One region of the Bacillus altitudinis genome, then DNA from elsewhere that is predicted to be linked to it. Evidence: predicted binding sites of a transcription regulator. Region 1 holds the regulator's gene; each other region holds the start of a gene.
What was found. Region 1 encodes CtsR, which represses protease genes until heat stress. Its sites were predicted from a motif close to ATGGTCAATAAAGGTCAAACA; they were not measured.
Positions count from the first base shown of each region.

Region 1 (5,748 bases):
GTAGACCCGAAACCAGGTGATCTACCCATGTCCAGGGTGAAGTTCAGGTAACACTGAATGGAGGCCCGAACCCACGCACGTTGAAAAGTGCGGGGATGAGGTGTGGGTAGGGGTGAAATGCCAATCGAACCTGGAGATAGCTGGTTCTCTCCGAAATAGCTTTAGGGCTAGCCTCAAGGTAAGAGTCTCGGAGGTAGAGCACTGATTGGACTAGGGGCCCCTACCGGGTTACCGAATTCAGTCAAACTCCGAATGCCGATGACTTATCCTTGGGAGTCAGACTGCGAGTGATAAGATCCGTAGTCGAAAGGGAAACAGCCCAGACCGCCAGCTAAGGTCCCAAAGTATACGTTAAGTGGAAAAGGATGTGGAGTTGCTTAGACAACCAGGATGTTGGCTTAGAAGCAGCCACCATTTAAAGAGTGCGTAATAGCTCACTGGTCGAGTGACTCTGCGCCGAAAATGTACCGGGGCTAAACGTATCACCGAAGCTGCGGACTGTTCTTACGAACAGTGGTAGGAGAGCGTTCTAAGTGCAGTGAAGTCAGACCGGAAGGACTGGTGGAGCGCTTAGAAGTGAGAATGCCGGTATGAGTAGCGAAAGACGGGTGAGAATCCCGTCCACCGAATGCCTAAGGTTTCCTGAGGAAGGCTCGTCCGCTCAGGGTTAGTCGGGACCTAAGCCGAGGCCGAAAGGCGTAGGCGATGGACAACAGGTTGATATTCCTGTACCACCTCCTCACCATTTGAGCAATGGGGGGACGCAGGAGGATAGGGTAAGCGCGGTATTGGATATCCGCGTCCAAGCAGTTAGGCTGGGAAATAGGCAAATCCGTTTCCCGTGAAGGCTGAGCTGTGATGGCGAGCGAAATTTAGTAGCGAAGTTCCTGATTCCACACTGCCAAGAAAAGCCTCTAGCGAGGTGAGAGGTGCCCGTACCGCAAACCGACACAGGTAGGCGAGGAGAGAATCCTAAGGTGATCGAGAGAACTCTCGTTAAGGAACTCGGCAAAATGACCCCGTAACTTCGGGAGAAGGGGTGCTTCTTAGGGTGTTAAAGCCCCGAGAAGCCGCAGTGAATAGGCCCAGGCGACTGTTTAGCAAAAACACAGGTCTCTGCGAAGCCGTAAGGCGAAGTATAGGGGCTGACGCCTGCCCGGTGCTGGAAGGTTAAGAGGAGCGCTTAGCGTAAGCGAAGGTGCGAATTGAAGCCCCAGTAAACGGCGGCCGTAACTATAACGGTCCTAAGGTAGCGAAATTCCTTGTCGGGTAAGTTCCGACCCGCACGAAAGGCGCAACGATCTGGGCACTGTCTCAACGAGAGACTCGGTGAAATTATAGTACCTGTGAAGATGCAGGTTACCCGCGACAGGACGGAAAGACCCCGTGGAGCTTTACTGCAGCCTGATATTGAATGTTGGTACAGCTTGTACAGGATAGGTAGGAGCCTTGGAAACCGGAGCGCTAGCTTCGGTGGAGGCATCGGTGGGATACTACCCTGGCTGTATTGACCTTCTAACCCGCTGCCCTTATCGGGCAGGGAGACAGTGTCAGGTGGGCAGTTTGACTGGGGCGGTCGCCTCCTAAAATGTAACGGAGGCGCCCAAAGGTTCCCTCAGAATGGTTGGAAATCATTCGCAGAGTGTAAAGGCACAAGGGAGCTTGACTGCGAGACCTACAAGTCGAGCAGGGACGAAAGTCGGGCTTAGTGATCCGGTGGTTCCGCATGGAAGGGCCATCGCTCAACGGATAAAAGCTACCCCGGGGATAACAGGCTTATCTCCCCCAAGAGTCCACATCGACGGGGAGGTTTGGCACCTCGATGTCGGCTCATCGCATCCTGGGGCTGTAGTCGGTCCCAAGGGTTGGGCTGTTCGCCCATTAAAGCGGTACGCGAGCTGGGTTCAGAACGTCGTGAGACAGTTCGGTCCCTATCCGTCGCGGGCGCAGGAAATTTGAGAGGAGCTGTCCTTAGTACGAGAGGACCGGGATGGACGCACCGCTGGTGTACCAGTTGTTCTGCCAAGGGCATCGCTGGGTAGCTATGTGCGGACGGGATAAGTGCTGAAAGCATCTAAGCATGAAGCCCCCCTCAAGATGAGATTTCCCATTCCGCAAGGAAGTAAGATCCCTGAAAGATGATCAGGTTGATAGGTCTGAGGTGGAAGCGTGGTGACACGTGGAGCTGACAGATACTAATAGATCGAGGACTTAACCTATATTCTAATGTGAAAAATGAACGTTGTTATCTAGTTTTGAGAGAACATTCTCTCCATCAGGTTTGGTGGCGATAGCGAAGAGGTCACACCCGTTCCCATACCGAACACGGAAGTTAAGCTCTTCAGCCGCCGATGGTAGTTGGGGGTTTCCCCCTGTGAGAGTAGGACGCCGCCAAGCTTTTCAAAGGATCAGTTCCAGTCGGAACTGGTCTTTTTTGTGTTTTTGGGACGTTTGGCACCAGATAAATGTGGAAATAATATTGTTAGTTGAGCGATTATCTTGAAAAATCGATCGAAAAAATTTATAGTAAGATTAAAGTCAAATATAGTCAAAGTCAATGGAGGAGGAGGCGGAGTGGCACAAAATATTTCTGATATCATCGAGCAGTATTTGAAGGAAGTCTTGGATCAGAATGGTCGAGAAATATTAGAAATTAAACGCAATGAAATTGCAGATAAGTTTCAATGCGTACCTTCACAAATTAACTATGTTATCAATACACGCTTTACGAGCGAAAGAGGTTATATCGTCGAAAGTAAGCGTGGCGGCGGTGGCTATATCCGTATCATTAAAGTCAAAATGAATGATGAAGTCGATTTATTGAACAACATTATTTCCCAAATATATCATCGTTTATCACAGGCTGCATCTGATCATATCATCATGCGTCTTGTTGAGAACAACATTTTATCCGAAAGAGAAGCAAAGATGATGATTAGTGTCATGGACCGTTCTGTTTTACACATTGATTTACCTGAACGAGATGAACTGAGAGCTCGGATGATGAAAGCGATGTTAAATGCTTTGAAATTAAAGTAAAGCGGGTGAAAAGATTGATTTGTCAAGAATGCAATGAGAGACCAGCCACTTTTCACTTTACGAAAGTAATAAATGGAGAAAAACAAGAAATGCACATATGTGAACAATGTGCAAAAGAAAACAGTGATTCATATGCTATGAGTGGAAACCAAGGTTTCTCGATTCACAACTTATTATCAGGCTTATTGAATATTGATCCTAGCTTTACCACAAGTGCGAATAAAGGATCATCTATTTTTCAAGAGGCAAGAGAAGTGGATCAATGTCCTAAGTGTGGCTTAACTTTTCAGCAATTCAGGAAAACAGGCCGTTTTGGCTGTGCAGAATGTTATCGAACCTTTGATCAGTATTTAAATCCTGTTTTAAGGAAAGTCCATAGTGGAAATACAGTCCATAATGGAAAAGTCCCTAAACGGATTGCCGGCAGTCTGCATGTTCGCCGGAAACTTGAGTTAATGCAGCAAGAACTAAAGCAGCTGATTGAACAGGAAGAGTTTGAAAAAGCAGCGGAAGTTCGAGATCAAATTCGTGCATTAGAGCATGAGCAATCTCAGCAGAGGGAGGGAGATTAACGACATGTCGCTCCAGCATTTTATTCAAGACGCATTAAGTCAATGGATGAAACAGAAAGGACCAGAAAGTGACATTGTTCTAAGCAGTCGTATTCGGTTGGCACGCAACCTAGAGCATGTTCGTTTCCCAACTCAGTTTTCTCAAGAGGAGGCTGAAGCTGTTCTTCAGCAATTCGAGCAAAAGTTTGTGAGCCAGGAAGTGAAGGACATTGGAAACTTTGTTCTGATTCGAATGAATGAAACGCAGCCTTTGGCTAAAAGGGTACTTGTTGAAAAGCATTTGATTAGCCCCAATTTAGCAGAATCAAGATTTGGCGGCTGTTTGCTTTCAGAAAATGAAGAAATCAGTGTCATGCTGAATGAGGAAGACCATATTCGTATTCAATGCTTGTTCCCAGGATTTCAGCTGGCCAATGCACTAAAAGCAGCTAACCAAATAGATGACTGGATTGAAGAGCAAGTGGATTATGCGTTTTCTGAAAAGCGAGGATACTTAACGAGCTGTCCGACCAATGTAGGTACAGGTATTAGGGCTTCAGTCATGATGCACTTACCAGCATTAGCCCTGACAAGACAAATGAATCGCATTATTCCTGCAATTAATCAATTAGGTCTTGTGGTCAGAGGAATTTATGGTGAGGGTAGCGAAGCAATAGGAAACATCTTTCAAATTTCAAATCAAATGACACTGGGTCAATCAGAAGAAGATATTGTAGATGATTTGAATAGTGTGACGGCACAGCTCATTGAACAAGAGCGATCTGCACGTAAGGCATTATATCAGACGTCTAAAATTGAACTTGAAGACAGAGTGTACCGTTCCTTGGGGATTTTGGCTAATTGCCGCATGATTGAATCTAAGGAAACGGCTAAGTGTTTGTCAGATGTGCGACTTGGAATTGATTTAGGTATCATTAAGGGGCTTTCAAGTAATATACTGAATGAACTCATGATTTTGACACAGCCTGGCTTCCTTCAGCAATATTCAGGAGGAGCCTTGGAACCAAATGAAAGAGATATAAAACGAGCAGCAATTATCAGAGAAAGGCTGCGCTTAGAAATGCATAGGAATGGACAGGAGGATGAAACGATATGATGTTTGGAAGATTCACTGAAAGAGCTCAAAAGGTATTAGCACTTGCACAAGAAGAAGCCATTCGCCTAGGCCATAAGAACATCGGAACAGAGCATATTTTACTTGGTCTTGTACGTGAAGGTGAGGGCATCGCCGCAAAAGCATTAGAAGCACTGGGCCTTGTTTCAGATAAAATCCAAAAAGAAGTCGAGAGCTTGATTGGAAGAGGGCAAGAGGTGTCTCAAGCTATTCCTCATTACACACCTAGAGCGAAGAAGGTTACGGAGCTTTCTATGGATGAAGCGAGAAAGCTGGGTCATTCCTATGTAGGAACAGAACATATTCTTTTAGGTCTTATTCGTGAGGGAGAGGGTGTAGCTGCCCGTGTTTTAAATAACCTCGGAGTGAGCTTAAATAAAGCACGCCAGCAAGTATTGCAGCTTCTAGGCAGCAATGAAACGGGTGCATCTGCGGCAGGATCTAATAGCAATGCCAATACACCAACTTTAGATAGCCTGGCAAGAGACTTAACGGCTATTGCGAAAGAGGACAGCTTGGACCCTGTGATTGGCCGTAGCAAAGAAATCCAGCGTGTCATTGAGGTATTAAGTAGAAGAACAAAGAATAACCCTGTGCTGATTGGAGAGCCTGGTGTTGGTAAAACAGCGATCGCAGAAGGCCTCGCACAGCAAATTATTCACAACGAAGTGCCTGAAATTCTGCGTGATAAACGAGTCATGACACTTGATATGGGAACCGTTGTAGCGGGAACGAAATATCGTGGTGAATTCGAGGATCGTTTGAAAAAAGTCATGGACGAAATCCGTCAGGCTGGAAATATCATTCTCTTCATTGATGAGCTTCATACACTGATTGGTGCAGGAGGAGCAGAGGGTGCGATTGATGCCTCTAATATTTTAAAACCATCTTTAGCACGTGGTGAGCTTCAATGTATCGGGGCAACAACGTTAGATGAGTACCGTAAATATATTGAAAAAGATGCTGCACTTGAACGTCGATTCCAGCCAATTCAAGTGGATCAGCCGTCTGTTGATGAAAGTA
Region 1 is NZ_CP009108.1:1,067,584-1,073,331, forward strand. Features, by position in the region: rRNA gene ID12_RS05390 (23S ribosomal RNA) at 1-2,219, shown strand, start outside; rRNA gene rrf (5S ribosomal RNA) at 2,281-2,397, shown strand; gene ID12_RS05400 (CtsR family transcriptional regulator) at 2,575-3,039, shown strand; gene ID12_RS05405 (protein-arginine kinase activator protein McsA) at 3,054-3,611, shown strand; gene ID12_RS05410 (protein-arginine kinase McsB) at 3,616-4,707, shown strand; gene clpC (ATP-dependent protease ATP-binding subunit ClpC) at 4,704-5,748, shown strand, end outside.

Region 2 (5,748 bases), 1.2 Mb from region 1:
GAATGGATGCAAAGGATAAGAAAACTAAGTTTCTCCCCGGAACAAATGTGGAAGGCAGTTCTCCTTCTTTTTCTTCAATATCAATGTCATCTCTTGTTAAGGCATTTGGTGCAAGCTGATTTAAAAGAGACATATCTAATAGATGATTTTTCACACCTAGCTTGTCAGCAATTCTTTTGGCGACATCAATTTCTTCTTGATGACGCTGATTATAATGAAAGGTTACCGTTTCAACCTCTTTAAATTGTTGAAGTGCCCATAGTAAACATGTCGTACTGTCCTGTCCCCCGCTAAAGACAACGACCGCTTTTTCATTTTTCATTTTTCCTTTTCCTCCTTTTGCAGACCCGTACCACCGCACAAAGCTGCATCTGAAAGGTTCATGAAAACCCCTATTTTCTCAAAAGAAAAGACACCTTTACATGTGTATGAGGTGTCCCAGCCATAAAAAATAAAAAATGCCACATCCAAGGATACGGCAAGTCCTTAGTTTTTTATAGAGGGTTTTGCTAGAACCTCTCCCGTTTTCACGGATTTTTGTTCAATTTTCACAGAGGATAGTGTACCACATAATTGGTGTACAAGCTATCCCTTCTTTACTTATCACCTGATGCAGGCACTTTTTTCAGACAAAGGAAGAGGATAAAAAAGATACTGACATAGCCAAAAACAGGGTAAACCGTTGAAATGAGTGTGCCGTATCCAATTTTACTGATCACATAACAGCAAAGAAGAATAAAGGATATCGTATACGTACTGTTCAATCGGATATACACCCTCACTTGTCTTTCGAGACCGTATAAATTCCCTATAACGGATGTAAAGACTTCACCGAAGATCACGAATAAATAGATGAGATGAATGGAGTTTGCGACTTGATACACCACTTGAGCCATCGGGATATCATACGCCTCCAGCATTTCTAATGAAGAAAGGGATAAAAAGCAGGCGAGCAGAATGAGTGTCAACATCAGACCTCCAAGCACCGCTCCCTTTTTTATAACGGCTTCGGATGTCATTTCGTTTGCGACCGGCACTAATACGGCTTGAGACAGCGCTAAATTAAATGCACCATATGAAATCGCAGACAACATCCATTCGCCCTCTCCCATTTGCAGCCCCAGAACGTGGCTTTCACCGCTACTAAACACAAATGAGTCTAGAAACACAATCAGCGAAAAGAAAATCAGCATTGGAACGACAAGTACATTGACACCAAATAACCCTTTTGACCCTTTAAAAAGGACAATGACACTTAAAATAATCGTTAAAAAAATACCATATTCTTTTGAGATGCCAAGTTGTTCTTCAAAAATAGCGCCTGCTCCAGAAATCATCACTGACGTAACACCTAGTAATATAAAAAACATGACGATGTTAATATATCGACTCGCAGCAGCTCCAAATAAAAACCGATTCATATCTTGATAAGACTCCGCTTCAATTCGTTTGGAAATCAGCATCATTTTTGCGCCAAGGCCGGTAAAAATAACACCGCTAATCAAAATCCCGATCAATCCAATCCAGCCAAAACGAACAAAAAATTCTACGATTTCTTTTCCTGTCGCAAACCCAGCTCCAACCACTGTTCCTACATATACAAAGGCAAGCTGAAAAGCGGATTCATTTGAACGTTTCATATGACCCCTCCGCACCCATCACTTTCGATTGTCTCTTTTTTATCCTATGAGACAAGTTCCTTGAAAAGAAGGACAAACCATGATTAAATGCAAAAAAGGATTTTTCATTCAGCTATGAGCAAAACAGTTGAAAGTCAAAATAGGTCAGAGTATACTATAGTCAAAGATGGTCAAACAACAGACCATTTTATTTAACATTCATTGGTCAAATAAAGTCAAACTTTATTTTAAGGAGGTCATGGCTCATGCGTTGTCAACATTGTCAAGTGAATGAAGCAACGATTCGCCTGAATATGCAAGTAAATTCGTCCCGTAGCCAAATGGTTTTATGTGAAGACTGCTATACCTCTTTGATGGAACAGTCAAAAATGAAAATGGGTCCTAACCTTTTCGGAGGCAGCTCATTCTTCTCTGAGCAAGCAGGACATGCGACGAGCCAAGAGCGGCCTAAACAAAAAGGCTTGCTAGACGAGCTTGGCCGGAACTTAACGGATGGCGCACATGCTGGTTTAATCGATCCTGTCATTGGCCGTGATGAAGAAGTCACAAGAGTCATTGAGATTTTAAATAGAAGAAATAAAAACAATCCTGTCCTCATTGGTGAACCTGGTGTTGGTAAAACGGCCATAGCCGAAGGACTAGCACTAAAAATTGCAAATGGAGATGTACCAAATAAATTAAAGAACAAACAAGTTTATTTATTAGATGTCTCTTCACTTGTGGCAAACACAGGTGTACGTGGTCAATTTGAGGAACGGATGAAGCAATTAATCAAAGAATTGCAAAGCCGTAAAAATATCATCTTATTCGTTGATGAAATTCATCTTCTTGTAGGCGCAGGCTCTGCCGAAGGGTCAATGGATGCCGGAAACATTTTGAAACCAGCTCTAGCTCGAGGGGAACTGCAGCTAGTAGGTGCGACAACATTAAAAGAGTATCGTCAAATTGAAAAAGATGCTGCCCTTGAACGCAGGTTCCAGCCCGTCATCGTTGATGAGCCAACACAGGATGAAGCATTCGAGATATTAAAAGGCATTCAAGATAAGTATGAAGCCTATCATGGTGTCACCTATTCTGACGAAGCCATTAAAGCGTGTGTTCAATTATCTTCGCGGTATATTCAAGACCGCCACTTGCCAGATAAAGCCATTGATTTAATGGATGAAGCAGGTTCAAAAGCGAATCTCTCCATTGATGCAGTAAGTGAAGATGAATTAACAAACCGTCTTGCGCAAATTGCCGCTGAAAAACAAGCTGCTTTAAATGAAGAACGATATGAAAAAGCAGCGAAGCTTCGAGACGAAGAAGAAGCGATTGAAGCGAGATTGCAAAACAAAACAAATGTCAAAGAACATGTCGTCACAGCTGAGGACATTCAGTCGATTGTAGAACAAAAAACAGGTATCCCTGTCGGCAAACTGCAAGCAGACGAACAAACAAAAATGAAAGAAATTGATGTGCGCTTAAAAGCCCGCGTCATTGGTCAGGAACATGCGGTTGAAAAAGTGGCGAAAGCCGTAAAAAGAAGCAGAGCCGGCTTAAAATCAAAACACAGACCAACTGGCTCCTTCCTTTTCGTTGGGCCAACAGGCGTCGGGAAAACCGAATTGTCTAAAACATTAGCGGAAGAATTATTTGGCTCAAAAGAAGCGATCATTCGTTTAGATATGAGTGAGTACATGGAGAAACACTCCGTGTCCAAAATCATCGGTTCTCCTCCTGGTTACGTTGGACATGATGAAGCCGGCCAGCTCACGGAAAAAGTTCGCAGAAAACCATACAGCATCATTTTGCTCGATGAAATCGAAAAAGCGCACCCTGATGTCCAGCATATGTTCCTTCAAATCATGGAAGATGGCCGTCTAACAGACAGCCAAGGCAGAACCGTCAGCTTTAAAGACACAGTCATCATTATGACAAGTAACGCTGGCAGCACAGATAAAAAAGCGGTCAAAGTCGGATTCCAGTCTGAACAAAAAGAAGCCATCGAAGAACAATCATTGATTGATTCACTGAGCGCTTATTTCAAACCGGAATTCTTGAACCGTTTTGACAGCATCATTCAGTTTGATTCATTAGATAAAGACGATTTAGTCAAAATTGTGGATCTTCTGCTCAAAGATTTGTCAGAGCAGTTAAAAGAACAAAATCTAACTGTTCACGTCACAAACGAAGCGAAAGAAAAAATCGCTGAACTTGGTTATCATCCAGCATTTGGGGCTCGTCCGTTACGAAGAACGATTCAAGAGCATGTTGAGGATCAAATGACGGACATCTTGCTTGAAGAAGAACAACTTACTGGATTTACAGTCGATGTTGAACATGACGAAATTGTTGTGAAAAAGAGCTAAGTACATCCTAAGGAGGATCTTCAGCTCCATCATGTGGCAGTGTCTAAATTCCATCTGAGCGCCGACGCTCCCCCTCCTCTTTTCCTTTACGATAAAAGAAAAAGAGGTGGAACACATGGATCACATGATCAATTGGAACTACGATTTGATTAAAATCATACATGAAGAAAAATTAAAAGAATTGCTCTTAGATGAAACAGCTCAAAAAAGATGAAGTTTCCAGATTGTTGACACAGGGCTAAAATGAACTTGATTTTAGCCCTGTGTCTTCTTTTCAGCGTGATAGAAAACCTTTGCAGTCTAGGAAGGACGAGTACTGGCGCGGAGCGAATGTAACATTCGTGAGCACCAGCACGCAGGACTGACAAAGAATGCGAGGGTTTGGCTACACGCTGAAAACTCCCTTTTATATGAGGGAGTTTCTTTTTTTATGGCTTTCAGAAAGCGCTTTCGTCAAAATTTCTTCACATAAACTGTCTTAATTTTATATTCTGACTAAAACCCTTCTAGAAGACACCGATATTAACTATAGAAAAAGATAGTTAAAGGATTTGGTGAGATAATGGACAAAACATCGTTAATTGGTATTATTTTAGCATTTATTGCACTGAGTGTCGGTATGGTTTTGAAAGGTGTGAGTCTAACCGCTCTTATCAACCCGGCGGCTATATTGATCATTGTGGTTGGGACAATTTCAGCTGTTGTCATTGCCTTCCCATCTAGTGAAATTAAGAAAACACCAAAATTATTCGGCAAAATTTTCAAAGATAGCAAGCTTCCAACGATACAAGAAATGATTCCTCTATTTTCAAACTGGGCACAAATTGCTCGTCGTGAAGGTCTTTTGGCATTAGAGGCAAATCTTGAGGAAGTCGATGACGATTTTCTAAAGAACGGCTTAAGCATGGCGGTTGACGGTCAAAGTGCTGAATTTATTCGCGACGTCTTAACAGAAGAAGTCGATGCCATGTCGGAGAGACATCAGTCAGGCGCATTAATCTTTACACAAGCTGGTACATACGCTCCGACTCTAGGGGTACTTGGTGCCGTTGTCGGACTTATTGCCGCACTTGCAAACATGGGAGACATTGAAGCACTTGGACATGCGATCAGTGCTGCATTCGTCGCCACACTGCTAGGGATTTTTACAGGGTATGTGTTGTGGCATCCATTTGCCAACAAGCTGAAGCGTAAATCAAAAGAAGAAGTAAAGCTTCGTCTCATTATGATTGAAGGGATTCTTTCTGTCCTTGAAGGCCAGTCTCCAAAGGTCATTGAGCAAAAACTTCTGATGTACTTACCAGCAAAAGAACGTGCAAATCTTGTCATTGAAGAAGGAGAAAAACAGAATGGCTAGGAAACGTAAAAAACATGATCATGAAGACCATGTAGATGAGTCTTGGCTGATCCCTTACGCCGATCTTCTTACGCTTCTTCTCGCCCTCTTCATTGTGCTGTTTGCATCTAGCTCCATTGATGCGGCAAAATATGAACAGATGGCTAAATCGTTTAATGTTGTCTTTACTGGCGGCACTGGCGTAATGGACCAATCAAGCATGCAGAGCACCGAGGAAACAGAAAACAGCAATCAAACCAAAAAATCAGCAGAAGATGAAGAAGAAGCAAAAGCGAAAGCTCGTGACCAAGCGGTATTAACAAAGGTTAAAAAGCAAGTAGATTCATTCATTGCGGATAAAAAACTTGGTTCGAAGCTTGAAACAAAGCTGACGGATGAAGGTCTGCTTATTACAATTGAA
Region 2 is NZ_CP009108.1:2,242,883-2,248,630, reverse strand. Features, by position in the region: gene queC (7-cyano-7-deazaguanine synthase QueC) at 1-322, opposite strand, end outside; PreQ1 riboswitch class I at 481-525, opposite strand; gene ID12_RS11305 (YkvI family membrane protein) at 597-1,640, opposite strand; gene ID12_RS11300 (ATP-dependent Clp protease ATP-binding subunit) at 1,886-3,991, shown strand; gene motA (flagellar motor stator protein MotA) at 4,554-5,348, shown strand; gene motB (flagellar motor protein MotB) at 5,341-5,748, shown strand, end outside.
Region 2: the regulator CtsR is predicted to act here: its motif matches at 1,797-1,817, upstream of ID12_RS11300 (ATP-dependent Clp protease ATP-binding subunit).

Region 3 (5,748 bases), 720 kb from region 1:
TTGTTCCAATTTTATTCGGGATCGTCAGCCAGTACGGTATTGAAAACTTACTCATTGCTGGTTTTATGGCAGGCTGTATGCTTGTCTTATTCGGAATATTCAAACTAGGAAAGCTCATGAAATTTATTCCTCGTCCGGTTATCATCGGCTTTACTGCCGGCATTGCTGTCATTATTTTTTCAGGACAGATTGCCAACTTCCTCGGATTAAAGGGTGTTGAAAAACATGAAAGCTTTTTCCTCAATATGAGAGAAATCGTGGTCCATCTCGGTACCGCAAACAGTCTCGCCATTCTCACAGCGATTGTTGGGTTCATCGTGATTTTGGCGGCACAAAAATACATTCCCAAAATACCTGGTGCTCTATTAGGTCTACTCGTTTCAACATTTATAGCTGTTCTCTTTTTTCAAGGACAAGTTGAAACCATCGGCTCTGCATATGGCGAAATCCCTCGTCAGCTGCCAACTTTCGCTTTTCCTGAATTGACGATTGAAAAAATGATTTATCTGCTGCCGCCGGCTATTGTCATTGCCCTTTTAGGCGGCGTGGAGTCCATCTTGTCAGCTATGGTTGCTGATAATATGAAAGGCTCAAAGCATGACAGCAACAAGGAGCTTGTCGGGCAAGGAATTGCCAATATGGCGGCACCGCTTTTCGGAGGGATCCCAGCGACGGGAGCGATTGCTCGTACGGCAACAAACATTAAAAATGGTGGAGCAAGCCCCATTTCAGGAGTCGTGCATGGTGTCGTTGTCTTGCTCATCTTAATGTTATTTGCACCATATGCATCGATGATTCCACTTGCTGCCATGGCACCGATTTTGATGTTTGTGGCGTGGAATATGAGTGAGAAAAAAGAGTTTATCAATATTGTCAAAGTCAAAAATGCGGATTCCCTTGTGCTTGTCGTGACCTTCCTGCTAACGGTCATCGGTGATTTGATTATAGGGGTGACTGCAGGTCTCATTTTAGCGTTTATCGCCTTTATCAAAAAAATGAGCCAGACAACGAATATCCACACAAATGTCGCTGTTCCTCAAATCGAAACGGCGGCTGCCTTAGAAAGGGAGACCGATCAGAAAGGGGTTAGTATGTATTCGATTGAAGGGCCACTCTTTTTCGGTACAACCGATTCATTGGAAAATTCGATTTTGGATCATGTTCAGACAAAGCCGAAAACACTCATTTTGCTTATGAACAAAGTGAATTATATGGACACCTCAGCAGAAGCGGTTCTGATGAACATTTCTAATCGTTTAAAGCATCACAATGGAAAATTGATGATTGTAGGGCTTCAATCACAGCCAAAAGAGCTTTTGCATCGTACCGGTCTTTTCCATCACATTGGAAAACAGCATTTCTTTGAACGAACGGATGATATTTCACCACAGCAGCTATAAAAGGCTAAAAAAGCACGTGACATGTCGGTCACGGGCTTTTTACCTGCTCTTTTTCACTAGAAAACCGTTGTGTGAGTTTCTGTTGATGGGAAGAGAAGACCTCTTCTACTGTTACATCATAGAGATCAGCTAGAACAAGTAGATTTCCTAAGACATCTCCCATTTCTTCAATAAGGTCCTTTCTTAACGCGGCGTCCTCCTGTGTTTTCTCATCAGGTCGATCGCGTCCAATTTCGACCGCCCTGACTGCACGAGCGAGTTCTCCTGTTTCTTCCATCAGGAAACCTAACCTGATAAACGGCCCGTATTCTGTCCAATTTCTCATTTTGTAGAAATCTTTGATCCATTTTTCCATTTCAGTTGTTTGCATTCTCTTTATACAGCTCCTTATATGGTGTTCACCTTCTGATTTTACACTATATATAGATAGAGCGGCTGTTTCTTTACAATGAATTATAGTAGAATGAGTGGGTGAAGAAATCATAGAGAGAGATGGAGCTGTTTTGATGAAAACGATTTGTGTGTTTGCTGGTTCGAATCCAGGTGTGAATGACATCTACAAACAAAAAGCTGTCGAGCTAGGGGCTTATATGGCAGAGCAAGGAATCCGCCTTGTATACGGTGGCTCACGAATTGGCTTAATGGGAGCTATAGCGGATGAGGTATTGAAAAACGGCGGGCAAGTGATCGGAGTCATGCCAAAAGGGCTTTTTAGAGGAGAGGTTGTGCATCAAGAGCTAACCGAATTGATTGAAGTCAAAGGGATGCATGAACGAAAAGCGAAAATGAGCGAGCTGGCCGATGGGTTTATTGCCATGCCAGGTGGTTTTGGTACATATGAAGAATTATTTGAGGTGCTATGTTGGGCGCAAATTGGCATCCATCAAAAGCCAATCGGATTGTATCAAGTGAATGACTATTTCAATCCGCTCATAGACATGGTGAAGTTTAGTGTACAGGAAGGTTTTTCGAATGAATCACACCTTCAATTACTACATGCCTCTGGAGAACCGAAAGAATTGATTTCACAGATGGCTTCTTATCAAACACCAACTCTTCAACAGAAATGGACGGAGCTGTCTTAAAATAGATGCATAACAAAAAACCGTCTGTTCAAAGAGCAGACGGTTTGTTTTGTGATTATTTTTGTTCTTCTGTATTACGGGTCAAGACTTTGTCAATGAGTCCGTATTGAAGTGCTTCTTCCGCTGTTTTGAAGTTGTCACGATCTGTATCGCGCTCAATGACTTCAATTGGCTGACCAGTACGTTCAGCAAGTACTTGGTTCAGTTTATCGCGTAAAGAAAGGATTCGTTTTGCCGCAATTTCAATTTCTGTTGCTTGACCTTGCGCACCACCTAGTGGTTGGTGAATCATCACTTCACTATTTGGAAGGGCATAACGCTTACCTTTTTCACCAGCAGCAAGCAGGAACGCACCCATAGATGCAGCCATACCAATACAAATAGTTGATACCTTTGGTTTAATAAATTGCATCGTATCGTAAATGGCCATACCAGCTGTGATCGAACCGCCAGGGCTGTTAATGTAGATAGAAATATCTTTTTCTGGATCCTCGGCTTCTAAGAAGAGAAGCTGTGATACGATGGAGTTGGCAACATTGTCATCGATCGCAGAACCAAGCATGATAATACGGTCTTTTAAAAGACGAGAATAAATGTCGTAAGCTCTTTCCCCACGATTTGTTTGCTCAATGACTGTAGGTATTAAATTCATAATGTTCCTCCTTCACCTTTTAGGTAAGTATGTAATTCAATGATACATTTTTGGTCAATAAAGGTCAAACAAAATGCTGACCTAAAATCAAATACCCCTATCCATTTTCCCCAAAACTCTTCCACTTCAAACCATCATATGAGTATATGTATGGGAATGAAGAAAATGCATCGACAGGGATAGCGATTAATCATTGCTTTCTTGCAGCATTTCCCTTATAATTTGATATGCTGACGTTTAAAAACATATCGTGCGCTCGTAGCTCAGTTGGATAGAGCGGTGGTTTCCGGTACCACGTCTGCCGGGGGTTCGAATCCCTCCGAGCGCGTCTATAGTATCCGATAGGATTGGATTTATAATTTGTGAAAAAGCTAAAAACCCTTTGAAATAAAGGGTTTTTAGCTTTTTTATGTGGGTGGAATTAAAAGTGAGTAAACGATAATGTTACGTTTTATACAAATTTTCCATTTGTGGATCTTTTGAGATGTGGAGAAAAGTAAGAAGCTGTCATGACAACATCCTTGTATGACAGAAAAAACGCCTTTGATGGGAAAGGTGTTTTATGAACAGTTAAGTATACCTATTAATCAAATTCCAAGAAAGAAAACAGGTTATGGCTTTGAAAGGGAAGTGAATCTTCATTATGAAAATGAAATCGGCGGAAAGGTTGCGCCTGCATTTGATTTTGAAGTTCCGACGAATATGGTCGATAGTTATTTGACATACAAGAAAAGCGGAAACCGTTCTTTAATTGAAATGGAAGAAACGAAGCACAGTAGTGAAATGAAGGGCGAAACATCAGTGTACGACATTAAGTATGAGCTTCCGCATATCAACGTCGAGCGTCATACAGGTCGCCTATTTGATGATGAACAGGTCGAGAAAAAAGACAAAAGAATCACGTATGATCTTGTGGATGGAGGGCGTAAGTTTTATAGCCCAATTTGGTCTTATATGGGGAATTGTGGCATGAAACTGAAATCACAGCCTATGGGTGTGAATCTCGTTATGGTGGATGTGCAACAGCAATTAGAGCTATACGCTCATATGTATGCCCATATGGATTCGGAAACGAAGGAATATGACGAGGTTCTATTGAAGTCAGTGTATGCCGATGATCCATTCCCAAATGGATTACCAGAGGGATGGACAAAAGAGGATATGGAATGGATAAAAAAGAAATAGCAGAGAGGAGATAGGTGGATAGAGTTTTGCAAAAGTTCTCAGAAAAGCTATGGACGAAACAAATATTTCACAGGCTGAATTGTCAAAGATGACAGGTATAGGGAAATCCTTAATAAGTGAATATTTACCATAAAAAAACAAATATATATAAAATAGGAAGGTAAAGTATTTCAGTTCTTAGGATGACTTCCTTTGAGCATAATGATGAAATAAGTAAGGATAATACCGATAAGGCGATATATGTAAAAAATCAGCTGAGATTCTGGGGAAATCAGAACAATTTGTACGTGTTGGATTGCAACGTTCTGTCTTGCCTTTTGGCACAGCGGTGAAATTAAACTCCAAATGGACTTATCATATAAGCGCAAAGAAGTTTTATGATTATATCTGATGGATTACGGTTTAAAACATTGAATAGCAGCTATGTGAAAAGAATTAATATTTTTAGGGGATTTTTATAATGTCAGGGTCTAGTATTTGAAAACGAAAAATAATTTGTTTTAAAATCACGTTACAAGTTATATAATTTTAAAAAATGGGCATAATTTAAAATAAGGGAGGTTGGAATTGTGGAATATGAAAAATTAACAAAGCTTTTTTATAAGAAAGGTGAACAATTTGCCGAAGAAGAATATAAAAAGCGAATAAATAGTTATGGTTCCTATCTAACCCCATTATCTGTGCAAGGATTTAGAAAAGGTAAACTTACTCAGTGTCATCACTCCTTATTTTACGTTAACATACCATATTTGATGCAATTAAATAATAAGGTGTTAAAAAATAGTTCAAGAATCTCATCATTAATTGCGAAACTGCCGCAATATATATTAGAACCATATTTTCATAAAATGATTGTTAATGAAGCGCAGAGTAACAATGAAATTGAAGGGATAAGAAGTACAAAAAAAGAACTGGAAAGTGTATTAGAAGGAGTAAATAGATCGGAAAATCTTAACAAACGTTTTACGGGTCTTATGAAAACATATTTGTTTATCGATGATATTGAACCGTTTAAAACTGTGCGGGATTTTAGAGAATTGTATGATGATTTAGTTTCGAAGGAAATTGAAAGTAGTAATGAGCCCGACGGTAGGTTGTTCCGAAAAGGTTATGTTGAGGTAAACAATGGTTTATCGATCACACATATAGGAGTTAGTACCGAGGACAAAATAATAGAGTGTTTAAATACACTTATAACATATTTGGAAGATGATGAACACCCTGAATTATATCGTTATATGGTTGCTCACTATTTTTATGAGTATGTACATCCATTTTATGATGGAAACGGAAGAACAGGGCGATTATTGGTTTGCAGTTATTTATCTAGATATCTTGAGAGATACTCCGCTATAACATTTTCATATGCTGTTAATAAGAATAAAAATAAGTATTATAAGGCACTTGAAGGAGTACCCAATCCATT
Region 3 is NZ_CP009108.1:349,577-355,324, reverse strand. Features, by position in the region: gene ID12_RS01815 (SulP family inorganic anion transporter) at 1-1,400, shown strand, start outside; gene ID12_RS01810 (MazG nucleotide pyrophosphohydrolase domain-containing protein) at 1,429-1,770, opposite strand; gene ID12_RS01805 (LOG family protein) at 1,907-2,485, shown strand; gene clpP (ATP-dependent Clp endopeptidase proteolytic subunit ClpP) at 2,541-3,137, opposite strand; tRNA gene ID12_RS01795 (tRNA-Arg) at 3,390-3,465, shown strand; gene ID12_RS01790 (hypothetical protein) at 3,684-4,322, shown strand; gene ID12_RS19685 (helix-turn-helix domain-containing protein) at 4,372-4,455, shown strand; gene ID12_RS01785 (Fic family protein) at 4,892-5,748, shown strand, end outside.
Region 3: the regulator CtsR is predicted to act here: its motif matches at 3,188-3,208, upstream of clpP (ATP-dependent Clp endopeptidase proteolytic subunit ClpP).